Regions from separate parts of the Nocardioides sp. CPCC 205120 genome, predicted to be linked through region 2. Evidence: riboswitches for the same ligand, from Rfam matches in the RefSeq annotation. Region 2 holds a riboswitch; the other holds the start of a gene.

Region 1 (14,293 bases), 120 kb from region 2:
CGACGCCAACCTGCCGGCCGGGGCGCCCAACGTGTCGCTGGCGGAGGAGTCGGTGAAGTACGCCGCCGAGCTGATCCCGCTCGTCGAGCACGTCGACCTGGACACGGTCTGGCTCGGCATGCGGGCCCGGGGCGACGCCGCGGAGCAGGGCGCGACCCGGGCCTCGCAGGTGCTCGTCTCGGCCGTCGACGCCACCGGGCCGGGCGACGTGCACGCCTACCTCACGGGCACCTTCGGCGACACCGACGTCTACCTCGACTCCTCCGACGGCTTCGACGCCGCGGACGGGTACGGCGACGACACGATGACGCTGCCCGTCGACGCCCACACCCACCTGTCGTGGGCCTTCGACGAGCCGGGCACCTACACGCTCACCTTCCGGGCCCGGCTACAGGTCGACAGCACCAGCCGGCCCGTCGACGTCGGTGAGGCGACCGTGACCTTCGCGGTCGGGGTGAACCCGCACGAGGCGGCCGCCGAGGCGGGCATCACGGATCCCGTGGTGCTCTCCGAGGGCCACGCCGACGTCACCGCCGACCTCGACGAGGGCGCCGTCGTCGTCGTCCACGACCCCTCGGGCGGCGGCGAGCACACCCAGACCACGTACGACGCGTCCCGCGTCGTCGTCGACGTGCCGCCCCGCGCGCTCGACGAGGTGCCCGAAGGTGCCGGGCACGACTTCCTCGGCCGCCCCGGGACCCGGGTCTACCAGCTCGCCCAGGCCGTGCTGGGCAAGCACGTGCACGGGGAGATCGACCCCCACCTGTGGCAGGACGTGGGCAACACGATGGCCTACGCCCAGCTGATCCGCGACACGCTCATCGAGGCAGACCCGGCCGGCGCGCGGGAGTACCGGGCGAACACCGAGGCCTACCTCGCGGAGCTCGAGGAGGTCGACGCCTACGTCCAGGCCGCGATCGACGCGATCCCGCCCGCGCGGCGCTACCTCGTCACCACGCACGACGCCTTCGGCTACCTGGCCGCGGCGTACGGCATCGAGGTCGCCGGCTTCGTGACGCCGAACCCGGCGGTCGAGCCGTCCCTGGCCGACCGGCGCAAGCTCACCCAGACCCTGCGCACGCTCGAGATCCCCGCGGTGTTCCTCGAGCCCAACCTCGCCGCCCGATCGAGCACGCTCTCCGAGCTCGCGGCCGAGACCGGGGTGCGGGTGTGCGCCATCTACGGCGACACCTTCGACGACCGCGTGACGTCGTACGTCGAGCTGGTGCGGTTCAACGCCGACTCCCTGCGCGAGTGCCTGGGCCCGTGACGCGCCGCCACCGCACCGCCCACCCCCGTCCCGATCCGCCCGTCCTGTCCACCACCGTCCCCGCCAGCACCGCCACCGGCGGCAGCAGAGGAGCACCACGCATGACCGCCACCGGGCCCCGCCGGCCCCACCCCCGTCCGTCCCGCCGCGGCCGACCGGCCCGCGCGGCGCTCGCCGCCCTCACGGCCCTGGTGCCGCTGCTGCTCGTCGCCGGGCCGGGTGCGTCACCGCCCGCGGGGGCCGCCGAGCCCACCGACGACCCCGGAGGCCTCGACCAGACCGTCGAGGCGGACCAGCCGGTCGTGCGGGGGGAGCGGGTGCTCACCTCCGGCCACGTCGACATGGGCCCGAAGCTCGTCGACGGCGAGTGGACGTTCCTCGTCCACGACGACGTGGCCCGCGGCGAGGCCGGCGGGCAGAGCGTGTGGCGCCACCCCGACGAGACGGTCCTGCACATCCTCGACGAGGGCCGGCTGAGCGTGCCGGAGGACCCGGCGTACGCCTTCCTCGGCGCCGAGCCCGGCGCGGACGTCTGGGTGATGCCGCAGACGCAGGACCCCGACGTGGTCTGGGTCGGGTGGAACACCCAGGACCCCGGGGTCATGGAGAGCATCGACCGGGGCGTCACGCTGTCGCTCACCGGGGTGCAGGGACCCGGGACCGCCACCGTCTACCTGCAGTCCGGGTCGTTCGGCGAGCCGCAGGTGCTGTGGGACTCGCGCGTCAGCGAGCCGCAGCCCGTCTGGGTCGACGTCAACACCCACACCCACGCCAACTGGGTCTTCACCGAGCCGGGCGTCTACCTCCTGCAGCTGACGGCCGAGGCCGACCTGGTCGACGGCACGACGGTCAGCGACACCCAGGTGGTGCGCTTCGCGGTCGGCACCGCCACGTCGCCGCAGGACGCGCTCGCCGCGACCTGGGAGGGTGGCGACCGCGGCGCGGCCGGCGCCGGAGCGGGCGGCGACGTGGTGGCGCAGCCGGCGGACGGCACGGCGCCGGCCGCGTCCGGCGAGGACGCCGCGGCGGACGGGGGCCGGGACACGCTCACCGTGGTGCTCGTCGTGGCGATCGCCGCCGTGGGCCTCGCCCTCGTGGCGGGGGTCGTCGTCGCGCTGGTGCGGGGACGTCGCGAGCGCGACCGCGTGCTGCGGGGCGGACCGCGCGAGGACGAGGAGGTCCGCGCGTGAGCGCGCTGGTGCTGGACGGCGTCGCCGTCGAGCTGGGTGGGCGGCGCGTCCTCGACGGCGTCGACCTCGCCGTCGCCCGCGGCGAGCTGGTGGGCCTCATCGGCCCCAACGGCGCGGGCAAGACGACGCTCCTGCGCACGACGCTCGGCCTCGTGCGCCCCTCGGCCGGACGGGTGGAGGTCGACGGCCGCCCGGCGCGTCCGGGCCGCGCCCCGATCGGCTACGTGCCGCAGCGCCACGAGTTCGCGTGGGACTTCCCGGCCTCGGTCGCCGGTGTCGTCATGACGGGCCTGACCCGGCAGGTCGGCCTCGGTCGGCAGCCGCGGCGCCGGCACTGGGAGGCGGTCGCCGAGGCGCTGGACCGCGTCCGCATGCGCGAGCTCGCCGAGCGGCCCGTCGGCCAGCTGTCCGGGGGCCAGCGCCAGCGGGTGCTCGTCGCCCGCGCCCTCGTGCAGCGGCCCGCCGTGCTGCTGCTCGACGAGCCCTTCACGGGGCTCGACCTGCCCACCCAGGAGCTGCTGTCCGAGCTGTTCACCGGTCTGGCCCGCGAGGGCCGGGCGGTGCTGATGACGACCCACGACCTGCTGGGCGCCCTCGACACCTGCGACCGCATCGCCCTGCTGCAGCGCCGGGTGGTCGCCACCGGCACCCCGGCCGAGCTGGCGGCGAGCCCGCAGGCGTGGATGGACACGTTCGGCGTCGGTCCCGACTCCGCGCTGCTCCGCGTGCTCGTGCGCGTGCTCGAGGCGGCGTGATGTCGCCCGCCGAGTTCCTCACCGACCTGCTCAACCCCGACCTGTCGTTCCTGCCCAAGGCCCTCGCGGTGCTCGTCATGAGCTCGGTCGTGTGCGGGGTCGTCGGCTGCCACGTCGTCCTGCGCGGCATGGCCTTCATCGGCGACGCGGTCGCCCACGCGGTCTTCCCCGGCCTGGCCGTGGCGTTCGTCGTGGGCGGCAACCTGGTGCTCGGCGGCACGATCGCCGGCGTCCTCACGGCGGTGCTCGTCGCCGTGTTCGCGCAGAACCGCCGGCTCAAGGAGGACTCCGTCATCGGCGTCTTCTTCGTCGCCGCCTTCGCGCTCGGCATCGTGGTCATCTCCCAGGCCCAGGGGTACGCCGGCAGCCTGCAGCAGTTCCTCTTCGGCTCGATCGCGGGCATCCCGACGCGCGACCTGTGGGTCGTCGGTCTCACCGGACTCGCCGTGCTGGTGCTGGTCACCGTGCTCGGCAAGGAGCTCGTGACCATCTCGCTCGACCGCGAGTCGGCCCGCGCGCTGGGGCTCCGGGTCTTCTGGTTCGACCTGCTCCTCTACGTCCTCGTCACCCTCGCGGTGGTCATCTCCGTCCAGACGATCGGCAACATCCTCGTGCTCGCGCTCCTCATCACCCCGGCGGCCACGGCCCGCCTGCTCACCGACCGGCTCGGCGCGATGATGCTGCTGGCCCCCGCGAACGGCGCCGCCTGCGCCGTCGTCGGCCTCTACCTGTCGTGGTCGTTCGACCTCCCGACCGGCGGCACCGTGGTGCTCGTCCTGACCGCCGTGTTCCTGCTGGTGTGGACCCTCGGCGGTGCGCTCCGCACGGCGCGCACCGCCCGCGGGCAGGCGCGGGCGTCGGCTCCCGTCGTACCCGTTCCGGTCGGCGCGGCGGGGGACCTCCGATGAGCCGGGTCGGCTCGGGGAAGCGCCCCGACCGCGGGCGTACGGCGCTGCTCGCCACCTCCTGCGCCCTCGCCGTGCTGGGGCTCGGGGCCGTCGCCGCGGGGGTGGTCGACGCGCGCAGCGACGACGGTCGCAGCCCTGCGTCGCCGCCCACGTCGGCCCCCGCCGTGGACCCGACCGCGCCCCGGACCTTCCCCGCGGCACCGGCCGAGCCGGACGGCGACGCCGCGGGCACGGTCGACGGGACCGACGGGGCCGCCGGTCCCGTGACCGACCTCGTCGACGCGGCGTGGGTCGCGAGCACCGCGGCGACGACGGGCGTGCCGGAGCGGGCGCTCGCGGCGTACGCCGGCGCCTCCCTCGCCGTCGCCTCGAGCGCGCCCGGGTGCGGCCTGGGGTGGAACACGCTGGCCGCGATCGGGGCCGTGGAGTCCGACCACGGGCGCATCGGGGGAGCGGTCGTGGGTGCCGACGGGCGGGCCCTGCCCCGGATCCTCGGCGTGCCCCTCGACGGCGACGGCGTGGCCGCGGTCGCGGACACCGACGGCGGCGAGCTCGACGGGGACACCACCTGGGACCGGGCGGTGGGGCCGATGCAGTTCGTCCCCGCCACGTGGCGCGAGCACGCGGCGGACGGTGACGGCGACGGGACGCCCGACCCCGACAGCATCGACGACGCCGCGCTCTCCGCCGCGACGTACCTGTGCGCCACGGGTGGGGTGCTGACCGAGCCGACGGCGTGGATCTCGGCGGTGACGGCCTACAACGCCGACGTCGCCTACGTGAACCAGGTCGCCGACGAGGCCGAGCGCATCGGGGCCGCCGCCGGGCGCTGAGACCGCGGGCCCCGCGCCCCGCGACGCCGTGCTACGTTCCGGACCGAGTCGATCGCATCCTGAGGGATGCCAGGGAACACCGGTGGGAATCCGGGACTGGCGCGCAGCGGTGAGGGAGACGGCGACACCAGGTGCCACTGGGGCGGGAGCCCTGGGAAGGCGGTGTCGTCGGACGATCCCGAGTCCGAAGACCTGTCGGCTCACGTGTTCGACAGCGGGCCCTCGCGCACAGGGCCCCGGACCCGAGAGGCCTCCCGCGGTGGACCCGTCACCTCGTCCTGCTCGCCCCGCCCGCAGGGGCGCCCCCGGCCCTGCCCCCGAGCCCGCCCGCGGCCGCACCCCGTGAGCCACGGGAAGCGGACCCGGACCGCGCGTCCCCGCCGCCGGCTGCCGTTCTGGCCGCTCACCCTCGTCCTGGCTGCGGCCGCGCTCGCCAGCGTCGTCGTCTCCCTGGCGTTCGGCTCCGAGGCGATCCCCGTGGGGGAGGTCGTGTCCGCGGTGACCGACCGCCTGACCGGGCGCGAGCCGGGCCGCTGGGACGTCATCGTGTGGGAGCTCCGGCTGCCGCGGGCGCTCCTGGCGTTCGTCGTGGGCGCGGGCCTGGCGGTCGCCGGCGCGGGCATGCAGACGCTGGTGCGCAACCCGTTGGCCGACCCCTACCTGCTCGGGATCAGCTCGGGCGCGTCGGTCGGCGCCACCGCGGTCATCACGATGGGCGTGCTCGGCGCGCTCGGCATCTACGCGATCTCTGTCGGAGCCCTGCTGGGCGCCCTCGTGGCGGCGCTGCTCGTCTGGCTCGTGGCGACCGCACAGGGCGGGCTGACGCCGCTGCGCCTCGTGCTCTCCGGGGTCGTGCTGTCCTCCGGGCTGTCGGCCATCGCCTCGTTCCTCGTCTTCCTCAGCGACGACCCGCGCGCCGCCAACTCGGTGATGTTCTGGATGCTCGGGAGCGTCGGTGGCGCCACCTGGGAGAAGCTCTGGATCCCCGCCCTCGTCGTCGTCGTGGCCGCCGTGGCGATGGTCGCGATCCACCGGTGGATGGATGCGCTGGCCGCGGGACCCGAGACCGCCTCGGCGCTGGGCGTGAGCGTCACCGGTCTCCGCACGGCCCTCTTCGTCGGCCTCGCGGTGCTCGTCGGCGTGCTCGTCGCCGTCAGCGGGGGCATCGGCTTCGTCGGCCTGATCGTGCCCCACGCGGCGCGGCTGGTCGTCGGGGCGCAGCACCGGGTGGTGCTGCCCGTGGCGGCGCTCGGCGGCGGCCTGTTCCTCCTGTGGGTCGACGTGGTGGCCCGCCTCGCGGTGCGGCCGCAGGAGATCCCGCTGGGGGTCGTGACCGGCGTCGTCGGCGCGCCGCTCTTCCTGCTGCTGATGGGCCGGGGCCGCTACGAGTTCGGGGGCGGCCGGTGAGCCCGGACCACGGCCCCGACGGCGGGGCCGGCGGCGGGCCCGACCTGGCCCTGCGCCTGCGGGGCGTCACCGCCCGCCTCGGCGGTCGGGAGGTGCTGCGCGACGTGCACCTCGACGTGCCGCGGGGACGCCGGCTCGGCATCGTCGGCGTGAACGGCGCCGGCAAGACGACCCTCCTGCGGGTGCTGGCCGGGGTGCTCCACCCCGGCGCCGGGGACGTGCTGATCGCGGACGCCGCCGGACGGCTCGAGGACAGCCACGACGTCCCCATCCGGGAGCGCGCCCGCCGCCTGGCCTACGTGCCCCAGGAGGAGGTGGTCGCGGCCGAGCTGCTCGTCGGCGAGATGGTGGCGCTCGGCCGCGTCCCGCGCGCCCGCCCGTGGTCCCGCGGGGGTACGGCGGAGCGCGAGGTGGTGCTCGCCTCCCTGGCCGCCGTGGGGCTCGCGGACCGGGTCGACGACCCCTGCGACCAGCTCTCCGGCGGCGAGCGGCGTCGTGCGGTGCTGGCCCGCGGCCTGGCCCAGCAGTGCCCGGTGATGCTCCTCGACGAGCCCACCAACCACCTCGACGTCGCCTGGCAGCTGCGCCTGCTGGAGGTGCTCGCCGAGCGCGCCGAGACCCTCGTCGCCACCGTCCACGACCTCGACCTGGCGCTGCGCTTCTTCGACCTCCTGGCCGTCGTCGGCTGGGCCGAACCCGAGCAGCGCGGCTCCGGGCCCGCCGGGCTCGTCGCCGTCGGCCGTCCCGAGGACGTGCTGAGCGCGCCGAACGTGGCGGCCCACTTCGGGGTCGGGTCGACGCAGGTCGCCCACCCCCACCTCGACCAGTCCCACCTCCTGATCCACCCCCGGAAGGACCACCCGTGAGCAGCAGCCCCGCCCGCCGCGTCGGCGTCGTCTCCCTCGCCCTCGGTGCCTCGCTGCTCGGCGGGTGCGGCTCCGACGGCGCCGCCCCGGCGGCGGGGGGCGGGATCACCGTGGAGAACTGCGGGGAGGACCTCACCGTCGCCGAGCCCGTCACCGAGCTCTACGCCTACGACGGCGGGATCATCTCGATCGCCCTCGCCGCGGGTGCGCGCGACGAGCTCGTCGCCGTCACCGGCGTCGAGCGCGACCAGGACGTGCTCGAGCTCGCCTACCCCGACGACCGCGTCGACGACCTCCGGGTCGTGGGCGACCAGTTCCCGACGCTCGAGAACGTGCTGGCCGTCGACCCGCAGCTGATGTTCGCCGGGTGGGGCTACGGGTTCAGCGAGGCCCGCAACCTCGTGCCCGAGATGGTCGAGGAGCACGGCATCGCGACGTACCTGCTGAGCGAGACCTGCCAGCAGGGCGACGGCGGCCGCGGCACGATGGACGCCTGGACGGCGCTGACGACCGACCTGCGCAACATCGGCGAGCTCACCGGCCACGCCGCGACCGCCGAGCGGGTCGTCGCCGACATCGAGGCCCGCCGTACCGCGCTGGAGCAGGCGCCGCAGCCCGAGGAGGCCCCGACGGCGTTCCTCTTCGACTCCGGCACCGACGCGATCTTCACCTCGGGCTCGTACGGCGGGCCCCAGGCGATCTTCGACGCCGCGGGCGTCACGAGCGCCACGGCCGACGTCGACGACACGTGGACCGAGGTCGGCTGGGAGACGCTGGCCGCCGCCGACCCCGACGTCATCTTCTTCGTCGACTACCCGGGGCAGTCGTTCGAGGACAAGGTCGAGGTGCTCCGCTCCAACCCGGCCTCGCGCGACCTCGCCGCGGTGCGCGAGGAGCGGTTCGTGAACCTGCCCTACGCGCTGTGGGTCTCGGGCCCGCTCAACATCGACGCCGCCGAGTGGGTACGACGCGCGGTCGAGCACTTCGGGTTCGCCCCGGAGTCGGGCATCGAGCCGACGCTCGACATCACGGCGCTCGACGAGCTGCCCGGGAACGACTGGGTCGACTGACCGGGGTCCCGGCGGTCGCGGCGGGGGAGCGGCCGGGCTAGGGCCGCTGCAGCCCGCGGCGGCGCATGTGCTCGGCGGCCTCGATCGCGTCGTCGACGAACCGCTCGGTCAGGGCGGTGAGGGTGGCGACGTCCTCCTCCGACCACGAGGCGAGCACCTCGCGGATCATGTCGTCGCCCAGCGCGTAGACGTGGCGTGCCGCCTCGGTGCCCGCGTCGGTCAGGCTGACGAGGGTCGCCCGGGTGTCCGAGGGGTCGGTGGCCCGCTCCACGAGCGCCGCCCGCTCGAGCCGCCCGACGATCTTGCTGACGTTGGAGGCGCCGGTCCCGAGCGCCTCGGCGAGGGCGGAGGGCCGCATCGGGCCCCACGCGAGCAGGTGGCGCAGCGCCTGGTGCGACGGCTGGTCGATCGCCTCGCCGCTGCGGGTCAGGATCTCGCTCTGCAGGGTGGGGGACTCCCACAGCAGGATGAGCGCGCTGAGGCCGGCCAGCAGGCGCGAGCGGTAGGGGAAGTCCTCCGGACGGCGGGCGCGAGGGTCCCGCGCCGTGCTCGGTTCGTCCGCCATGGAGACGACTCTAGGCGCAGCCGCAGGAGGGAATGGACCACCCACCTCGCCGGTTATTGTGTCCGTAAGGACAGTAAATCGGGTGGCGCGAGGGCGTCGACCCGCGGAGGAGGAACCCATGGACACCACCCACGACCCCTACCGCCCGGAGCTCCTGCCGGAGGCCGTCCACGCGTACCTGAGCGGGTACGACGGCGAGACCCGTGACGTCGAGCGGGCCGCCGCTACGTTCGGCCCGTCGGCCGTCGTCGTCGACGACGGCTCGACCTACACGGGGCTCGACGAGATCCGGACCTGGCTCGCCCGCTCGTCGAGCGAGTACCGGTTCACGACGACGTACGTCGGGCAGGAGCGGCTCGGCGACGACGAGTGGCGCGTGCTGGCCCACCTCGAGGGCGACTTCCCCGGCGGGACGGTCGACCTGGGCTACCGCTTCACGCTGCAGGACGGGAGGATCGCCGCGCTCACGATCGCTCCCTGAGCGGCCGCGCCCGGCGTGGTGCGGCCCCCGGCCGGGGCGGCTCGTCGTGTCGTCGCGAGCGCACCTGCCGCACGAGGTCGGCCGCGGCGCCGGGCCACGTCGGGTGCTCGAAGGTGAACCCGGCCTCCAGCAGGCGCCCGGGCACCACCCGCCGGCTCTTGAGGAGCAGCTCGGTGTCGCTGCGCAGCGCGAACGCCCCGAGGGTCGCCATCCACCGCGTCGCCGGCAGCCCGGGGCGGTGCCCCCACTCGCGGCGCAGGGCCCGCATGAGGTCGCTTTGGGGGAGCGGCTCGGGCGCAGCGACGTTGACCGGTCCCTCGATGTCGTCGCGCTCGAGGAGCAGCAGCACGGCGCGGACGAGGTCGTCGGCGTGGATCCACGACACGTACTGGCCCCCGCCGGCCACCGGCCCGCCGACGCCGAGCCGCGCCATCCACAGCAGGTAGTCGAGGATGCCGCCGCGGTCCGGGCTCATCACGAGGGCGGTGCGCAGTGCCACCCGACGCGTGGCCGGCGTCGCGGCCTCCGCCTGCGCCGCCTCCCAGCTCCGTGCGATGCGCACGCTGTACTCCCAGTACAGGGGCACGTGGGGCTCCTCGCCGCCGATCACGCCGTGCGCCTCGTCGTGGGCGGGGCCGCGGGTGTCGGCGTAGATCGTCGCGGTGCTCATCTGCAGCCACACGCGGGGCGGGCGCCCGGCCTGCGCGATCGCCTGCCCGACGGCGCGGGTCGACTCCACGCGCGAGTCCATCATCTGGCGCAGGTTGCGGTCGGTGTAGCGGCAGTTGACGGAACGGCCGGCGAGGTTGACCACGGCGTCCGCCCCGTCGACCTCCGCGGCCCACGGGCCGACCGTGCGCCCGTCCCACACGGCGTGCCGCACGCCCGGCTCGAGCGCCTCGGGACGGCGGCTCAGCACGACGACGTCGTGGCCCTCCGCCGCCAGCGCGCGCCGCAGGATGCCTCCGACCTGCCCGGTCCCACCGGGGATCACGATCTTCATGGGGTGACCGTAACGCAGAACTGAACGCGTTCAAATAGGGCGCGGGCCTAGGGTGGCCGCCGTACCCGAGTCGAGGAGGCAGCCATGGCCACCGTCGTCCTGTTCCACCACGCCCAGGGCCTGACGGACGGCGTCCTCGGGTTCGCCGAGCGCCTGCGCGGGGGCGGACACGAGGTGCACACGCCCGACCTCTTCGACGGGCGCACGTTCGACTCGGTGGTCGACGGGGTCAACCACGTCGCCGACATCGGCTTCCCCGCGATGCTGCAACGCGGGGCGGCGGCGGTCGGTGACCTGCCGCAGGAGCTGGTGTACGCCGGGTTCTCCCTCGGGGTGCTGCCCGCCCAGATGCTCGCGCAGGGTCGTCCGAGCGCCCGTGGCGCGCTGCTGCTGGAGGCGTGCGTGCCGCCCAGCGAGTTCGGCGACCGCTGGCCCGACGACGTGCCGGTGCAGGTGCACGGCATGAGCGACGACCCGTACTTCGCGGGCGAGGGCGACCTCGACGTCGCCCGGGCGCTCACCGCGCAGGTCGAGGGCGGCGAGCTCTTCCTCTACCCCGGGGACGCGCACCTGTTCGCCGACCCGACGCTGCCGTCGTACGACGAGGAGGCCGCGGCCCTGCTCACCGACCGCGTGCTGGCCTTCCTGGCGCAGGCCGACGCCCGCGGCTGAGCGCCCGCGGCGGGAGCCGACGCGGGAGCCGACGCCGGGGGTGGAGCGAGCCGGTCACGGCGTGCGCTCCTGGGGCAGGCGGATGGTGGCGGTGGTCCCGGCGCCGGGGGCGGTGTCGAGGTCGATGGTGCCGGCGTGCGCGGTGACGACGCGCTGCGCCACGGGCAGGCCGATGCCGAGGCCCTGGGTGGCGCTGCGGCGGGCCCGCTCGGTGCGGTAGAAGCGGGTGAAGGCCTGGCGTGCCTCCGCGGGGGTCATGCCGACGCCGGAGTCCTGCACGACGACGACGGCGTCCGCGCCGTGGGGGCCGTCCTCACCGCGGACCGTGATGGTGACGGAGCCGCCGTCGGGGGAGTGCTTGACGGCGTTCGACACGAGCTGGTCCACGGCGTGGGCGAGGCGGTCCTGCGCGAGCACGCGCACCGGCGCGGGTGGTACGTCGAGGCGCAGCGTCGTCCCGCGCTCCGCCGCGGCCGCGGCGTGCCGGTCGTGCGCGCGGCGGGCCAGCTCACGGAGGTCCGCCGGGCTGCGGTCGTCCCCGATCTCGGCGAGGTCCTCGCGGGACGCCTCGAGCAGGTCGTTGATGCGACCCACGAGCACGTCGGCGTTGCGCCGGGCGGACTCGACGGAGCGCACCAGCCGCGGGTCGTCGGGGCGGTGGTCCCCGCTCTCCAGCGCCTCGGCGAGCAGTTCGTTGTGGCCGATGATCGACGTCAGGGGCGTGCGCAGCTCGTGGGAGACGGTGGACAGGAACCGGTCGCGCACCTCGACGGCCTCGGTCAGCTCGGTGACGTCCCAGGCGGTGACGACGGAGCCCAGGTGCACCGGCGGGCCGTCCGCCCGCTCGGGGCGCGGCTCCGGGCCGAGGTCGACGCCGGTGTCGAAGAGGGGGTCGCGGTGCTGCCCACCGGCGCCGGTGGGGTCGCGGCCCTCCCACAGCTGGTGGCAGGAGGCCATCATGGCCCGCTGGTCGCCGGGCGGCCCGACCCAGTAGAGGCGGCCGGGCTCGTCCTCGCCGCGGCGGGCGCGGGCGACGATCTGCTCCCGGGCGGGCACCGGCGTCACCCGGTCCTCGTAGAACACCCGGTCGGGGGAGCCCGGCGCCGGACCGGCGGGCACGGTGCGACCCACGTCGTACCCCGCGAGTGCCGCGAGGTGCCGCCCGTAGGGGTTGAGCAGCGCGGGCCGGCCGCGGTCGTCGAGGTAGCAGACGCCCGCGTCGATGACGCCCGTGATGCGCTCGGTGACGAGCAGCCGGTGGCGGGCCAGGTCGAGGGACTGGCCGAGCGCGGCGCGCGAGGCGACGAGGTCGCGCTGGTCGCGGCGCAGCGACGTCGCCAGGCTCCGGGACACGAGGACCACGCCGACCATGAGCAGGGGGAGGAGCGACTCCTGCACCCACCCGAGGCCCGACTCCGGCCGGCTCCCGGCGTCGAGGACGAGGACCCCCGAGGGGGTGAGCGCGACGGCGGCGGCGGCGACCAGTCCCGGCCCCGTCAGCTCGAAGGCCAGCCAGGCCAGCGGCAGGACGCCCAGCAGCTCGACGGCGCGCACCTCGTCGAGACCGAGCCGCAGCGTCACGGCGGCGACGAGTCCCGCGGCGGGCACCGTGGTCCGCCACGCGGGTCCCCACCGCTCCCAGGGCAGGACGGCCGCGGCGACCGAGGCGGCGGCCACCAGTCCCAGGGCGACCACGGTGGCCGGGCGCCGCAGCAGGTGCGGCGCGCTCACCGCCAGGCCCACGGCCAGGTACGCCGCGAGCAGCAGCGTGGGCAGCTGCCACACCGCGAGAACGCGAAGACGCCCGCTCAGCGTCAGGTCACGTGCAGGTCCGAGCACCCCGAGGTTCCCTCCGTCTCCACGCCCCGAGCGTGGGAAGGGACCAGTCCACACCAGGAACGGGGCGCTGCCCACGTGCTTGCGGACAACCACCGCACAACTTGTGGCGGCCCAGATGGGGTCTTCAGCAGGCGACGCGCAGGGGCGTTCCGCAGCGGCGTTCTGGCAGCGGCGTCCCGGGGCCGCGACGTCGGTCAGCCTAGGCGCCCGGGGCGGTCGTGTCCGGCGAACGGGCGGGCCAGGGCGGCAGCAGCGGGGCCAGCGCGGCCAGCTGGTCGCGCGAGACCCACGAGGGGTTGGAGCCGGCCGGCATCCGCAGCACCTCGAGGTCGCCCGCCCCCGCAGCCCGGACCGCCTCGGCGGGCACGCCGCCTGGTGAGAGCGGGAGGTCGAGCCCGACCTCCGGACGCCCGTCGCCGTCGCGGGGCCGCAGGGCGGCGCTCACATGGCCGAGCCCCCAGATGCCGCGCGTCACCAGGCGCCCGTCGCCGGAGACCCACAGGAGCACTCGGTCGCCCGGCGCCATCATCCGGCCGCGGTAGTTGTCGCTCACGCAGCGGCGCGTCACCACGAGCGGTACGGCGTCCCGCACCGCCGCGACCAGGTCGGGGTTGGCGCGGGGGTCGGTCTTGATCAGCCACGCGCCGAGCGTGGCGGGAGTGATGCGCGGGGTGGCCACGTCCCGTTCCTACCAGCACCACCACCAGCCGACCCTCCGGCCGGCTCGTCGCCGAGGCGCCCGGTTTCAGCCGCCGCCCGGTGGGGGACCACGTCCCGGTCACTGCGGGTCACCGGACGCCCGCGCACCCGACGCCCCTTCGAGCGCCCGGCCGACGGCCCGGCGGACAGGACGGTCAGCATGGACGAGGTCATGGCCTTCGGCCCCCTTCTCGCGGTCGTGGTCGGGGTCGCCGTGCCCCGGCCGTTCGGCCCGAACATCGCCTTCCTGCTCGCCGCGGTCAGCACGTTCGTGCTGGCCATGTACTTCTGGGACGACGGCGCGAAGGACGACGGCCTGTTCACGTGGAAGCCGCTGATGGTGACGGTCTTCGGTCTCGTCGTCATGCGCGTCTTCCGGCCGGAGCCCTGGCGTCGCCCGGGTGCGGGCCGGGCCCAGGGCGCCGGGCACGCGCAGCCCGGCGCGGGGCAGTTCGCGGCGCCGTACCAGCAGAGCCCGCAGCAGAGCCCGCAGCAGAGCCCGCAGCAGACCCCGCAGCAGCCGGGGACGTCGTACCCGCCGCAGCCGCCGGCCGCGGGTCCGGGGTGGCCCACGCGCTGAGGCCCGGCTAGCGCGGGGACCCCGGGTCGTCGGACAGGCCCCCGGTGACGGGGACCTCGAACGCGTCCCGGTCCACGGGGTCGAGGCCCGACCGGGTGCGCAGCCCGTCCACGACGTCGAGGTGGGCCGCGTGGTCGAGGTCGTCGCTGTCGCGG
Region 2 (14,293 bases):
GCAGGTGCGCGACCTGGAGGCGCAGGGGGTGATCCCCGCGGCGCCGAGGGCGTCCAACGGGTACCGGCGGTTCTCCGCCGCGCACGTCGACGCGCTGCGTGCCTACCGCGCTCTCGCAGGGGCCGTGGGGCCCGTCGAGGCCCGCCGGGTGATGCGGGACCTCCGCACCCTGCCGGCCGGCCAGGGGGCAGCGTTGGCCTGCGGGCTCCACGCCCGGCTCGACGGGGAGCGCGAGCAGGCGCTCGCGGCCCGCCGTGCCCTGGAGTCCATCCGTTCCGAGGTGGCCACGGATGCTGCGCCCGTCGAGGGCGACTCGATGACCATCACGGAGCTGTCCCGGGCCCTCGGTGTCAGGGCGTCGACCCTCCGCTACTGGGAGGGGGTCGGTCTGGTGGCCCCGGAGCGGGTCGCCACCCGTGCCGGCACGGCGAGGCGCTACCCGCTCGCCGCCATCCGCGAGGCGCGCATCACCGCCGCCCTCCGCGCAGGTGGCTACCGCATCCCCGACGTGCGGGAGGCGATCACGGCGGTCCGCGACCTCGAGGAGGTGAGCGCCACGATCACCGCGCTCGACGCACGGCTCGCGACCATCGCGCAGCGCGCGCTCGCGCTCCTGCGGGCAGGGTCCCTGCTGGCGGCGATCATCGAGTCACCCCGGGAGCCGGGGCCCGGGGCGTGAGGACCTCGCGGGAGCAGGACCTGCGCCCGCGTCCACCGGGGCACCGCGCCGTGGTGCACCACGGCGTCGGACCGCGCGAGGAGCCGGGCGTAGCCTTCGGGACCGTGAGCCGCTCCCGCCCCGTCATCTCCGTCGTCGGGATCGGCGCCGACGGCTGGCCCGGGGTGCCGGAGCGCCTGCGCTCCGTCGTGACCTCCGCGGAGGTCCTGCTGGGCGGCGAGCGCCACCTCGCCCTCGTGCCGGACGTGCCCGGCCAGGTGCGCGCGCCCTGGCCCTCCCCGCTGCGGGCGGGCCTGCCCGCCCTGCTGGAGCGGTACGCCGGCCGCACCGTCGTCGCGCTGGCCTCGGGCGACCCCTTCGTCTCGGGCATCGGCACGACGCTCGTCGACCTGCTCGGCCCCGACGCGGTGCACGCCGAGCCGGCCGTCTCCTCGGTCGCGCTGGCCCGCGCCCGGCTCGGCTGGTCGGCGGAGGCCGGCGTCGTGGTCAGCGCGGTCGGGCGCGACGTGCGCCGAGTGCTGCGCGAGCTGGCGCCGGGGCGCCGGGTGCTCGTGCTGTCGGCCGACGCCACGACCCCGGGCGACCTCGCCGCCCTGCTCGCGATGAGCGGGTGGGGAGCCGCACGCCTGGTCGTCCTCGGCGACCTCGGCGCCCCCGAGGAGTCGCGGGTCGCGGGCACCGCGGAGGAGTGGGCGGCCGACCCGCCGGCGTTCGGTGACCTCACCGTCGTGGCGGTCGAGGCCCCCGGCCTCGTCCCGCTCGACGCCCCCGTCACCTGGGCGCCGGGCCTGCCCGACGAGGCGTTCGAGCACGACGGGCAGCTGACGAAGCGCGACCTGCGGGCCGCGGCGCTGGCCCGGCTCGCGCCGTACCCGGGTGCGCTGCTGTGGGACGTCGGCGCGGGGGCCGGCTCGGTCGGCGTCGAGTGGATGCGCGCCCACCCCGCCTGCCGGACGGTCGCCGTCGAGGCGGACGCCCAGCGGGCCGCGCGGGTACGGCGCAACGCGGGCCGCCTCGGTGTACCCGACCTGCGCGTGGTGCACGGCGCGGCGCCCGACGCCCTGGCCGGCCTGCCCGCCCCGGACGCCGTCTTCGTCGGCGGCGGCGCCACCCGGGCCGGCGTGCTCGAGACCTGCGTCGCCGCGCTGCGGCCCGGCGGGCGCCTCGTGGTCCACGGCGTCACCGTCGAGACCGAGGCGCTGCTGGCGCGCTGGCACGGCGAGCGCGGCGGCGAGCTGACCCGCCACGTGGTCGAGACCGCCACCCCCATCGGCTCCTTCCGCGGCTTCACCCCCGCCCGTGCCGTCACCCAGTGGGCGTGGACCGCGCCCGCCGACCACCCCGCCGACCACCCCGCCGACCACCCCGCCGATCACCCCGCCGATCACCCCGAGGAGCCCGCGTGACCGTCCACTTCGTCGGTGCCGGCCCGGGCGCCGCCGACCTGCTGACCCTGCGCGCCGCGCGGATGCTCGGTGAGGCCGACGTGGTGCTCTACCCGGGCACCTACCTCGACGCGGCCGTGCTCGACCACGCCCGTTCCGGCGCGCGGCTCGTCGACACCCAGGACCTCGACCTCGACGCCATCACCGCCGAGCTCGTCGCGGCCGACCGGGCCGGGGGCGACGTGGTGCGGCTGACCTCGGGCGACCCGTCGCTCTACTCGGCGCTCTTCGAGCAGACCCGGCGCCTCGACGCGGCCGGCGTGGCCTGGGACGTGACGCCCGGGGTGCCGGCGTACGCCGCCGCGGCCGCCCGCGTGGGCCGCGAGCTGACGGTGCCGCTCGTCGCGCAGTCGGTGGTGCTGACCCGCACCCAGGCCCGCTCGACCGCCATGCCGGAGGGGGAGTCGCTGGAGGCGTTCGCCGCCACCGGCGCCACGCTCGTGCTCCACCTGGCCATCACCCGCACCCGCGAGCTCGCCGCCGCGCTGGCCGCGTCGTACGGCGAGGACTGCCCGGTGGCGGTCGTCTACCGCGCCTCGCAGCCCGGCGAGCAGGTGCTGACCGGCACGCTCGCGACCGTCGCCGACGCCGTCGAGGCGGCGGGGCTGCGGCAGGCCGCCGTCATCCTCGTCGGCCGGGCGCTCGCGGGCGCGCGGCTCGAGGGGGCGGGGGAGTCCTACCTGTACGACGCCGCTCGCGACCGGTCGGCGAAGCGGACCGGGCCGGGTTCCTAGGGGCGGGGTTCAGGCCCGAGCGCTCCGCACGACCGCCTCGCCGGCGGCGACGAGCGCGGCGGCGGTGGTGGGGGGGTCGCCGTCGAGGCTGCTCGCGACCATCGCGCCGTCGCGCAGCATGAGCAGGGCGTGGGCGGCGCGGGCCGCGGCGTCCTCGGAGAGTCCCATCTGGGCGAGCAGCTCGTGGGCCTGGCCCAGCAGGAACGCGCGGTGCGCTGCCACGACCGCGCGAGCCGGGTGGTCCTCCTGGGCGATCTCGGCGGCGGCGTTGAGGAACGCGCAGCCCCGGAAGCCCTCGGCGCAGCTGACCTCGGCGACGTGGTCGGCGTACCAGCGGAGCACCGCGGCGGGCTCGTCGCCCCGGGCGGCGCGGACCCGCAGCAGGGCCTGCTCCTCCGCGGCGGCGACGCGCTCGAGGTAGGCCACGACCAGCTCGTCCTTCGACGCGAAGTGCCGGTAGAAGGTCACCTTCGAGATCCCCGCGTCGGCGATGAGCCGGTCGGCGCTCACGGCGCGGATGCCGTCCGCGTAGAAGCGGTGGGTGGCCACCTCGAGGATGCGGGCGCGCACGGCGGGGCCGCGCAGCGTGGGCGCGGTGGCGGTGGCGGTCGCGGCCGTGTCGGTCCTGGCGGTGTCGGTGCGGTTCATGGGAGGTCCTTGCGTGGCGGGCGACCACGTGTCACCCTGATGTAGACGTACTAGTCACTCTACATGGCTTCCGGTCACCACGCCGGAGGTTCGAGAAGGAGAAACGATGCCCACCTCCATCGCGTACACCGCCTCCGCCACCGCGACCGGCGACGGCCGCAACGGCCACGCCAGCACCTCCGACGGCCAGATCGACGTCGAGCTCGTCGTCCCCAAGGAGATGGGTGGCGCCGGCGGCGGCACCAACCCCGAGCAGCTCTTCGCCACGGGCTACGCCGCCTGCTTCCTCGGCGCGCTGAAGGCCGGCGCGAAGGAGCACGGCGTGAAGCTCGAGGACGTCTCGGTCACCGCCGAGGTCGGCATCGGCCCGCGCGAGGACAAGGGCTTCGGCCTCGCGGTCAAGCTGTTCGTCGAGTTCGGCGGCGGCGTCTCGCAGGCCGACGCGGAGAAGGCGGTCGAGACCGGCCACCAGATCTGCCCCTACACCCACGCCACCCAGGGCAACGTCGACGTCGTCACCGAGATCGACGTGGCCTGAGCCTCCCGGCGCGGCGGAGCCCGCCGTACCGGCCCGTGAGGGGTCGGTACGGCGGGCTCCGTCGTTCCCGCCCGGCTGCGATGACGGATGTCATGCCCAGCACGTGACAGGCGGGTACGGCGCCGTACCCGCGGTCGCGGCGAGGGTGGAGGCATGACCACGACCAGCACCGCCCGCCGCGTGCGGGCCGACGAGCCCTCACCGGGCGCACCCCCGGCCGCCGTCGCGCTCGACGGCGTCACCAAGACCTTCCGCACCCCGGCGGGGGAGGTCCGGGCCGTCCGCGGCATCGACCTCACGATCACGCCGGGCGAGATCGTCGCCTTCCTCGGCCCCAACGGCGCCGGCAAGACGACGACCCTCGACATGGTCCTCGGGCTGGCCGAGCCGACGACCGGCACCGTGCGCGTCCTCGGGCGCCACCCGCGGCAGGCCGTCCGCGAGGGGCGGCTGGCGGCCGTGCTGCAGACCGGGGGACTGCTGCGCGACCTGACGGTGCGCGAGACCGAGCGGCTCGTCGCCTCGACGTACCCGTCCACGGCGGGGGTGGACGACGTGCTGGAACGGACCGGCCTCGTGGAGCTGGCGGACCGGCTCGTCGCGAAGTGCTCCGGCGGGGAGCAGCAGCGCCTGAAGTTCGCGCTGGCCCTGCTGCCCGACCCCGAGCTGCTCGTGCTGGACGAGCCGACGGCGGGGATGGACGTCACCGCGCGACGCGACTTCTGGCGCACGATGCACGACGAGGCCGCGCAGGGGCGCACCGTCGTCTTCGCCACCCACTACCTCGAGGAGGCCGACGCCTTCGCCGACCGCATCGTCGTGGTGGCCGACGGCCGGGTGATCGCGGACGGCTCGACGGCCGACATCCGCTCGCGCGCCGTCGGGCGCACGGTGCGGGCGGCCCTGCCGGAGACCGGGCGCGACGCGGCGCTGCGTGCGCTGCACGCGCACCCGGGCGCGGCCGACGTCCGGCTGCAGGGCGACCGGGTGAGCGTGCTGGCGACCGATGCGGACGCCGTGGCCCGGACCCTGCTCGTCGACCTCGGCGGCCACGACCTGGAGATCGCGACGGGCTCGCTCGACGAGGCCTTCGTCGCCCTCACGTCAGGCACGTCCGCGGCGGCGCCGACCGGTGAGGAGGGGGTCCGGTGAACACCACGTACCTCGGGCTCGAGCTGCGCCGCTTCGCCCGCGACCGCGCGAACCTGTTCTTCGTCGCGGTGCTCCCGACGTTCCTCTTCGTCGTCTTCGGCTCCGCCCAGGACTACGCGCAGGCGTCGGTGGGCAACGGCAACGTCGCGCTCTACATGCTGGTCTCCATGGCCGCGTACGGCGCGGTCACCGCCACCGTCGGCGTGGGCGGGATGGCGGCGGTCGAGCGGATGCAGGGGTGGGGCCGGCAGCTCGCCCTGACCCCGCTCCCGGACGGCTCCTTCGTGGCGGTCAAGGCCACGCTCGCCGTGCTCGTGGGCACGCTCCCCGTCGCGCTCATCGCCCTGGTCGGGTGGCTCGGCGGCGCCGAGGGTCCCGTCGGCGCGTGGGCCCTGAGCCTGCTCGCGGTGGCCGCCGGATCGACCGTCTTCGCCCTGTTCGGGCTGTGCGCCGCCCTCGCGTTCCGCACGGACGCGGCGGTGTCCGCGGCCAGCGGTATGGTCGTGATCCTCGCGTTCCTCGGCAACCTGTTCGTGCCCCTGAGCGGTGTGATGCTGGAGATCGCGAAGTTCACCCCGCTCTACGGGTACGTGTCGCTCGCGCGCTACCCCGTCACGGAGGGCCGACTCATCTCGAACGACGGTCGCGACCTGGGCACCGAGGCGCTGTGGGTGCCGCTGGTCAACCTCGGCGCGTGGGCGCTGGTGCTGGGCGTCGTCGCGACGCTGCTGGTACGCCGCGGGCGGGGCCGCCAGTGACCGGGACGCCAGTGACCGGGACACCGGTGACCGGGACCGGCGCGGTCGACCCTCGGGGCCCGGTCGACGCCCCGGCCGCGGAGCCGTGGGCCCGCTGGGCCTGGCTGATGCCGGCGGTCTGGCTGGTCTTCATGGTCTTCCCGGTGCTGGACCTGGTGCACACCCCGCGTCCGCCCCTGGAGCGGCTGGTCGGCGCGGCGGTGCTGGTCGTCTTCGTCGCCGTCTACCTCCACGGCTTCCTGCTGTCGGACCGCCCGGCGGCGGCGCGCCGCCTGCCGGCGTGGTGGCCCGTCGCCGGCCTGGGCGCGCTGGTCGGCCTCAGTGCCGCCGGGGTGGCGCTGCAGGGCACGACGGCCATGGGCCTGAGCATCTACACGTCGGCCTACGCCCTGCTCCTGGTGCCGCTGCGGCTGGCGCTGGGGACGGCCGTCCTCCTGACGGGGGCGACGGCGGCGCTGACCGCCGTCGTACCCCGGTTCGACGGCGGCCTGTTCTTCGTGCCGATCCTGCTGGCGACCGTGGTGACGCTGACCGCCGTGCGCGTCCTGGAGGAGCACCGGGAGGCGTCGCAGGGGGTGGCCGAGGAGCTGGCGCTCGTCGCCGAGCGGGAGCGGGTGGCCCGCGACGTGCACGACGTGCTGGGGCACAGCCTCACCGTGGTCGTGGCGAAGGCCGAGCTCGCCGAGCGCCTGGTCGACCTCGACCCGGCCCGCGCCCGCACGGAGCTCGCGGAGATCCGCTCGTTGAGCCGCGAGGCGCTCAGCGAGGTGCGGGCGACGGTCGCGGGTCTGCGGATCGCCCGGCTGGGCGACGAGCTCGCGGCTGCCCGCGCCGCCCTCGCCGCGGCCGGGATCGAGGCCGAGGTGCCCGAGGACCCGTCGGTGGTGGACCCGCGTCGCCGGATCGTCGTCGCCTGGGCGCTGCGGGAGGCGATCACGAACGTCGTGCGCCACAGCGGCGCACGGCGCTGCACGGTCACGCTGGCGGAGGACGGCCTCGTCGTGACCGACGACGGCCGCGGCGGTCCGCACCCGCCGGGCAACGGCCTGCGCGGGATCGCCGAGCGCGTCCGCGCGGCCGGCGGCACCCTGGGCATCGACGAGGCGCCCGGCGGCGGGACGCGGGTGGAGGTGGTGTGGGCATGACCATCCGACTGCTGCTGGCCGACGACCAGGCCCTGGTGCGGGGCGCGCTCGCCGCCCTGCTGTCGCTGGAGCCCGACCTCGAGGTCGTCGCCGAGGTGGGGCGGGCCGACGACGTGGTCGAGGCCGCGGTGGCCGCGGGCGTCGACGTCTGCCTGCTCGACATCGAGATGCCGGGTGACGCCGCCGTCCCCGACGGGATCGCGGCGGCCGCCGCCCTGCGCGGTCGCGCCCCCGGGGTGCGGTCGCTGGTGGTGACCACCTTCGGGCGTCCCGGCTACCTGCGCCGGGCCCTCGAGGCCGGGGCGTCCGGGTTCGTCGTCAAGGACACGCCCGCCTCCGAGCTGGCCGAGGCGGTGCGCAGGGTCCACGCCGGGCTCCGGGTCGTGGACCCGCTGCTGGCGGGCGAGTCGCTCGCGGGGGGCTCCAACCCGCTGACGGAACGGGAGGTCGAGGTGCTGCGGGTCGCGCTCGACGGCGTGCCGGTCGCCCGCATCGCCGAGCGGGTGCACCTGTCGCCGGGCACGGTGCGCAACTACCTGTCCTCCGCGATCGGCAAGACCGGTACGGCGACGCGGGTCGAGGCGGCGCGCGTGGCCCGCGACCGCGGCTGGATCTGACCGGCTCCGCGTTCGTGGTAGCAGCGCCAGGCTTTCCGCGGCGCTCCCACCACGAACCGGGGAGCGGGCTCAGTCCACGCTGCGGGGGGTCCAGACGCGGCCGTGGTCCACGCGGGTCCGGGTCGCGCCGATGATCAGCAGGCACTTCATGTCGACGGTCTCGGGGTCGAGCTCGCCGAGCGTCGTGACGCGCAGCTCCTCCTCCGCCCGCCCGACGTCGCGCCCCACGACCACGACGGTCGCGTCGTCGCGCACCTCGCGGAGCGCCTTCAACGCGTCGCCGAGCTGGTCGGGGCGACTGGCCGAGCGCGGGTTGTAGAGCGCCAGCACGAGGTCGGCCTGCGCCGCGGCGCGCAGGCGCTGCTCGACCACGGCCCACGGCTTGAGGCGGTCCGACAGGCTCATCACCGCGAAGTCGCCCCCGATGGGCGCGCCCGCCCGGGCGGCCACGGCCTGCACGGCGGAGACGCCCGGCACGACGTGGACGGGCACGGAGGCGTACGCCGGGTCCTCCGCGGCCGCCGCCACCTGCGCCTCGTGCACGGCGGTCGCCATGCCGAACACCCCGGCGTCGCCGCCGGAGACCACCGCGACCCGCTCGCCGCGCAGCGCGAGGTCGAGTGCCAGCCGGGCCCGGTCGACCTCGACGGCGTTGCCGCTGGCGTGGCGCGTCAGGCCCTCGCGGTGCGGCACCCGCCGCACGTACGGCGCGTACCCGACCACGTGGTCCACCTCCGCGAGCACCGCGGAGGCCTCGGGCGTCAGCCAGCGGTCCGGCCCGGGGCCGAGCCCGACGACGGCCAGCTCGGCGGGCGCCGACGACGCGGCGCCGTCGGCGCCGACCGCCCCCGGGAGCGCGCCCGTGCTCGGAGCAGCGGCCCCGGCGGTCCCGGTCCGCCGCCCCACGCTGTGCAGCGAGTCGCCCGCGACGACGATGAGTGAGAAGTACGGCACCGTGTCGGGGTCGACGTCGACGACGCGCAGGTGCCGCTCGGAGGCCATGGAGGCCCGCTCGACGTAGACGGCGTGCTCGAGCCGGCCCGCGGCGGCGAGCGCGCGCCGTACCGCGGGGAAGCGTCGGCCGAGCTTCATGATGATCGCGCCGTCGGTGTCGGCGAGGCGCCGGGCGAGCTCGGTCTCGGGCAGCGTGCCGGGCAGGATCGTCAGCACGTCGGTCTGGCGCACGAGCGGCGCGGCGACGGTCGCGGTGGCCGCGGCGAAGGCCGGCACGCCGGGCACGACCTCGGTCGAGAAGCGCTCGGACAGGGCGTCGTGCATGTACATGTACGACCCGTAGAACATCGGGTCGCCCTCGGCGAGCAGCACGACGTCGCGGCCCGCCTCGAGGTGGGCGGCCAGCCGCGCGGCGGACTCGAGGTAGAAGTCGGCCATCGCGCCGGCGTACCCGCCCGGGTGGTCGGTCGCTCCCGTGGTGACGGGGTAGACGAGCTCCTCCTCGATCGCGCCGGCCGGGATGAGGTCGGCGGCGATGCGGCGCGCGTTGGACTGCTTGCCCCGCCCGGCGTGGAACGCGACGACGTCGGCGGCCGCGATGAGCCGCGCCGCCTTCAGCGTCACCAGCTCGGGGTCGCCGGGCCCGACGCCGACGCCGTGGAAGCGGCCCGGGGGTACGTCGAGCGGGCTGCCGGTGGTGGTGCCGGTGGTGGTGCCGGGGGTGCTCACTCCGCCTCCTGGGCGATCGCGTTGAGGGCCGAGGCGGTCATGGCTGAGCCGCCGCGGCGCCCGTGGACGGTGAGGAACGGCAGGTCGTGCGCGCCGGCCCAGGCGGCGAGCGCCTCCTTCGACTCAGCGGCGCCGATGAAGCCGACCGGGCAGCCGACGACCGCGGCGGGCGGCGGGCACCCGTCGGCGAGCAGCTCGAGCAGGTGGAACAGCGCGGTGGGGGCGTTGCCGATCGCGACCACCGAGCCGGGCAGCCGGTCGGCCAGCAGCGACAGCGCGGCCGCGGACCGGGTGGTGCCCCAGGCCGCCGCGAGCCCGCCGACGCGGGGGTCGCGCAGCGCGCACAGCACCTCGTTGGCGGCGGGGAGGCGGGCCCGGGTCACGCCGGTGGCCACCATGTGGGCGTCGGTGATGATCGGTGCGCCCGCGGCGAGCGCCGACCGCGCCGCGCGCACGAGCTCGGGGTGCACGACGACGGAGGGGGCGAGGTCGGTCTGCCCGGTGCCGTGCACCATGCGCACGACGACGCGCTCGACGTCCGGGTCGGGCTCCCCGTCGGTGCCGCGGGGCAGGTGGTCGAAGCCCCCGGCGGCCCGCACCTCGCGGCGGATCGTGGCGAAGGAGTCGACGTAGATCGCCGCCCCCGAGCCCTCGTAGGCGTAGCGCCGGGTCGGGCGCCGCAGCTCCGCGGCGGCCGCGGGCGCGACGACGACGGGCAGCAGCAGGGAGCGCCACGGGGTGACGACGACGGGCGCGTCGTCCGGCAGGCCGTCGAGCAGCCGGGCCGCCACGGCGGGGGTGAGCACCCCGTCGGGCACCGCGACGTGGTCGTGGCTCCCGCCCACCGGCCCGTACGGCGGGGGCTCGGCCGCCGCGGGCACCCGCGGGTCCGGCTCGCCCGCGGGCAGGGGGAGGGGCGCCTCGAGCTCGTCGACGTGCCACGGGGCCTCCGGGCCCTCGCCGCGGGCGACGAGGAACTCGTGGGCGACGCCCAGCAGGGCGGGCACGGCGCCCTCGAGCGGCACGACCGGTCCCCAGCCTGCGGCGCCCCAGCGCACCTGGGCGGTGGTCGCGTCGAGCGCGACGAGACCGACGTCGGTGGGGCGGCCGAGCACGTCGCCGCGGCCGTCGTCGAGCACGAACAGGAAGCGGGCCGACAGCCCGGCCAGGGCCGGGTCGGCGCGCAGGGCCTCGTCGAGCGCCCGGGCGACGGGGCGCAGGTCGGCCCGCCCGCCCTCGACGCCCGTGAGCGGGGAGACGAGCACGTTGCGCACGAGCTCGTGGCTGCGCGAGGGGAGCAGGCCGGTGGCCTCGATGGCGGCGTCGGCCGCGGGGAGGAGCTGCCCGTCGGCGAGCGCGAGGCCCCGCAGCTGGAGGTTGGCCCGTCGGGTCAGGTGCACGTCGCCGTCGCCGTGGGCGGCGGCGACCCGGCCGACGGCCCGCAGCGTGCCCGCGTCGGTAGCGCCGCCGACGAGCCGCAGCCGCACGAGGCCGCCGTCGTCGGCGGGCCAGGGGCGGGCGACGCCGGGGCACAGGTCGGTGCGCGTGCGGGTGACGACCATGGGGAACCTCGTCCGTGCCGGGGCTCGTCACGCGGAGCCCGTCCTCGACACCGGTGGCGGGCGCCACCGGGTGCCAGCAGGTCTTCGGGCTCGGGGTCCGCCGGCCGGGACGCCTTCCCAGGGGGATCGCCCCCAGTGGCTCCTCACGAGGAGGTCCCGCCCGTCACCCACACCGCTGCGCGTCAGCCCCGGAGTCGCACCGGGTTCCCTGCCCCTCGCGGGGTCGACTGGCGCGGCGAGACTACCAACCGTCGGAGGTGACGAAGTCCGCGAGCGGCCGGGCGGTCGTCCAGCCGTCGAGCTCGAGCGTCGGCCGCTCGTCGAAGCGGGGCGTCGGGCCCAGGCAGAGCACCGCCACGGGCTCGGCGCCGTCGGGCATGCCGAGCAGCTCCGCGAGGGCCGCGGGGTCGAACAGCGACACCCACCCCATGCCGAGCCCCTCGGCCCGTGCGGCGAGCCACAGGTTCTGGATCGCGCAGGCCACCGACGCCAGGTCCATCCGCGGCATGGTGCGCCGGCCGAAGACGTGCTGCTCCCGGCCCTCGCGCAGGGCGACGACCAGCAGCTCGGCGCACTCGCGGACGCCCTCGACCTTGAGGCGCAGGAACTCGGCGGCGCGCTCGTCGAGCGCGGCGGCGGTCGCGTGCCGCTCGGTCTCGACGAGGGCGTGGATGCCCTCGCGCAGCTCCGGTCGCGTGATCCGCACGAACCGCCACGGCTGCATGAGCCCGACGCTCGGCCCGGCGTGGGCGGCCGCGAGCAGCCGCGCCAGCACGTCGTCGGGCACGGTCGCGCCCGGCACGAACCGGCGCACGTCGCGGCGCTCGCCGATCACGCGGTAGACGGCGGCGCGCTCGGGGTCGCTGAAGGCGTGGGGGGTCACGGGCGGGGAGGGTACGCCGTCGGCGCCGGGGAGCACCTCAGAGCATCTGGCGCGGCTGGGCCGTCGACTCGAGCACGCTGAGCCACAGGTCGCCGTCGGGGGAGACGCTGTGGGCCCGCTTCGTCACGGCCGGGATCGGCACGTTGACGAAGCGGTGCTTGCGCCGCCCGACCACCACGTCGGTGCGGCCCGACATCGCGGCGTGCACGGCGCTCTGCGCGAGGCGCGCGCAGTAGACGGCGTCGGCCGGGTCGGCGGGCACCGACCGGATGAAGTAGCCGGGGTTGAAGTAGCGCAGCGTCGCCTCCTCGCCGTGCTCGGCGAAGTCGTCGCGGATGCGCTCGCGCAGGTAGCGGCCCGGGTCGCCCAGCACCTGGTTGCCCGACGCGTCGGTCGCGTCCGCCGCCGCCTCGCCACCGGGCAGCAGGTGCGGACCGACGCCCTCGGCGACCACGATCACGGCGTACCCGCGGTCGGCGACGCGGTGGCGCACGTGGGCGAGCAGGCCGTTGTCCCCCTCGAGGGTGAAGGGCACCTCGGGGATGAGCACGAAGTTCGCGGTCTGGGCGGCCAGCGCCGAGTAGCAGGCGATGAAGCCGGCGTGGCGGCCCATCGTCTGCACGATGCTGACGCCGTTGACCGCGGCCTGCGCCTCGACCTTCGCCGCGGTGATCGACTGCGCGGCCCGGGCGAAGGCGGTCTGGAAGCCGAAGCTCTGCCCGATGTGCGGGATGTCGTTGTCGATCGTCTTGGGCACGCCGACGATCGCGATCGGCAGGCCGCGGCGCGCGCACTCCTCGTGCAGGGCGTGGGCGCCGCGCATCGAGCCGTCGCCGCCGACGACGAAGAGGATGTCGATGTCGTGCGCCGCGAGGGTGTCGACCATGACGCCGGGATCGCGGGCGCCGCGCGAGGAGCCCAGCACAGTGCCGCCGCGCTCGTGGATGTCGGCGACGTAGTCGCGGGTGAGCGCCACCGGCTCCAGCCCGCTCGCGGGGTCGAGACCGGCGTACCCGTTGCGGAACCCGACGACGTCGGTGACGCCGTAGTGGTCGTCCAGCGAGCGCACGAGCGCGCGGATCACGTTGTTGAGGCCGGGGCACAGCCCGCCGCAGGTGATGACGGCGGCGCGGGTGCGCGACGGCTCGAAGAAGATGCGGGCGCGGGGGCCGCCGGCCTCGAAGGTCGGCAGCTCCTCGCGCGGGACGCGGCGGGCGTCGATGAGCGCGAGGGTGTCGTCCATGAGGATCCGGTCGCCCTCGGCGACGTAGTACTGGTTCGTGGTCCGGCCCTCGACGTAGGAGGCGAGGGGGGACTCGACCGTCGGCTCGCCGAGGGTCCTGACCTGGAGGTCCGCGAGGGTCACCACGTGCCGAACCCTAGTGGCCCGTGCCCTAGGCTGCCGACGACCTTCCGCCGACGGACCCAGGAACCCGGCGCGACTCCGGGGCGGTTCCGCCACTGTGACCCCCACGACGCCGAACGGCGGCGCGGGCCAGCCAGACACTGACCGCCGGCGGTCCTGACCCGACGGGGCGAAAACCCCGAGGAGGAACCCCGTGACCCGCATCGCGCTCGTCTCGACGTCCGACACCGACCTGCTCTCCGCCCGCGCCAGCGGCGTCGAGTTCACGGTCGCGAACCCCTCCCGCTCGGCGCACCAGGAGATGGCCGACGCGCTCGCGGAGGCCGACCTCGTCGTGGCCCGCATCCTCGGCTCGCCGCAGGACCTCTGCTCCGGGTTCCGCCGCATCGTCGGCACCGGCGTCCCCACCGTGGTGCTCGGCGGCGAGCAGACCCCGAGCGCGGAGCTCATGGAGCTCTCGACGGTGCCGGTGGGCGTGGCCGCGGAGGCGCACCGCTACCTCGCCGAGGGCGGGCCGGAGAACCTCCGCCAGCTGCACGCCTTCCTCTCCGACACGGTCCTGCTGACCGGCGAGGGCTTCGAGCCCCCGGCCTCGCTGCCGGCGTGGGGCTGGGCGGAGCGCCCGCAGGAGGCCGCCGCCCTCGCCGAGGCGGGCGACCGGGCGCGGATCGGCATCCTCTACTACCGCGCGCACCACGCCTCGGGGAACACCGCGTTCGCCCACGCGCTGGCCGACGCCGTCGACGCCACGGGCACCGCCGTGGGCCTGCCGGTCTACTCCTCCTCGCTGCGCTCGGCCCCCGACGACCTGTACGACGCGCTGGGCTCCCTCGACGCGCTCGTGGTCACCGTGCTGGCCGCCGGTGGCTCGACGCCCGCCGACGTGGCCGCGGGCGGGGCCGACGAGACGTGGGACGTCGAGCGGATCGCCGCCCTCGACGTGCCCGTCCTGCAGGCGCTCGCGCTCACCAGCAGCCGCGAGGAGTGGGAGGCCTCCGACGACGGCGTCTCGCCGCTCGACTCCGCGACACAGATCGCCATCCCCGAGTTCGACGGGCGCATCATCACGGCGCCGTTCTCGTT

The links. A riboswitch is a leader RNA that binds a small molecule or an ion and turns the genes downstream of it on or off. The one in region 2 is predicted to bind cobalamin.
Region 1: linked by a shared signal. The riboswitch ahead of ACOACO_RS08225 (FecCD family ABC transporter permease) and the one ahead of ACOACO_RS08825 (nitrite reductase) in region 2 are both predicted to bind cobalamin.

The regions. Positions count from the first base shown of each region.
Region 1 is NZ_JBMCYY010000001.1:1,759,910-1,774,202, forward strand. It holds gene ACOACO_RS08200 (anchored repeat ABC transporter, substrate-binding protein) at 1-1,270, shown strand, start outside; gene ACOACO_RS08205 (choice-of-anchor M domain-containing protein) at 1,372-2,460, shown strand; gene ACOACO_RS08210 (anchored repeat-type ABC transporter ATP-binding subunit) at 2,457-3,215, shown strand; gene ACOACO_RS08215 (anchored repeat-type ABC transporter permease subunit) at 3,212-4,123, shown strand; gene ACOACO_RS08220 (lytic murein transglycosylase) at 4,120-4,956, shown strand; cobalamin riboswitch at 4,989-5,171, shown strand; gene ACOACO_RS08225 (FecCD family ABC transporter permease) at 5,299-6,363, shown strand; gene ACOACO_RS08230 (ABC transporter ATP-binding protein) at 6,360-7,229, shown strand; gene ACOACO_RS08235 (ABC transporter substrate-binding protein) at 7,226-8,299, shown strand; gene ACOACO_RS08240 (MarR family winged helix-turn-helix transcriptional regulator) at 8,337-8,864, opposite strand; gene ACOACO_RS08245 (nuclear transport factor 2 family protein) at 8,983-9,345, shown strand; gene ACOACO_RS08250 (TIGR01777 family oxidoreductase) at 9,329-10,348, opposite strand; gene ACOACO_RS08255 (dienelactone hydrolase family protein) at 10,433-11,020, shown strand; gene ACOACO_RS08260 (sensor histidine kinase) at 11,075-12,805, opposite strand; gene ACOACO_RS08265 (hypothetical protein) at 13,059-13,538, opposite strand; gene ACOACO_RS08270 (hypothetical protein) at 13,719-14,138, shown strand; gene ACOACO_RS08275 (SMI1/KNR4 family protein) at 14,146-14,293, opposite strand, start outside.
Region 2 is NZ_JBMCYY010000001.1:1,877,676-1,891,968, forward strand. It holds gene ACOACO_RS08770 (MerR family transcriptional regulator) at 1-679, shown strand, start outside; gene cbiE (precorrin-6y C5,15-methyltransferase (decarboxylating) subunit CbiE) at 784-2,085, shown strand; gene ACOACO_RS08780 (cobalt-precorrin-4/precorrin-4 C(11)-methyltransferase) at 2,082-2,858, shown strand; gene ACOACO_RS08785 (TetR/AcrR family transcriptional regulator) at 2,868-3,506, opposite strand; gene ACOACO_RS08790 (organic hydroperoxide resistance protein) at 3,613-4,044, shown strand; gene ACOACO_RS08795 (ABC transporter ATP-binding protein) at 4,198-5,196, shown strand; gene ACOACO_RS08800 (ABC transporter permease) at 5,193-5,954, shown strand; gene ACOACO_RS08805 (sensor histidine kinase) at 5,981-7,099, shown strand; gene ACOACO_RS08810 (response regulator) at 7,096-7,716, shown strand; gene ACOACO_RS08815 (precorrin-2 C(20)-methyltransferase) at 7,786-9,399, opposite strand; gene ACOACO_RS08820 (precorrin-8X methylmutase) at 9,396-10,082, opposite strand; partial or broken gene ACOACO_RS08825 (nitrite reductase) at 10,758-10,961, opposite strand; cobalamin riboswitch at 11,040-11,171, opposite strand; gene bluB (5,6-dimethylbenzimidazole synthase) at 11,203-11,844, opposite strand; gene ACOACO_RS08835 (ATP-dependent 6-phosphofructokinase) at 11,882-13,213, opposite strand; gene cobN (cobaltochelatase subunit CobN) at 13,404-14,293, shown strand, end outside.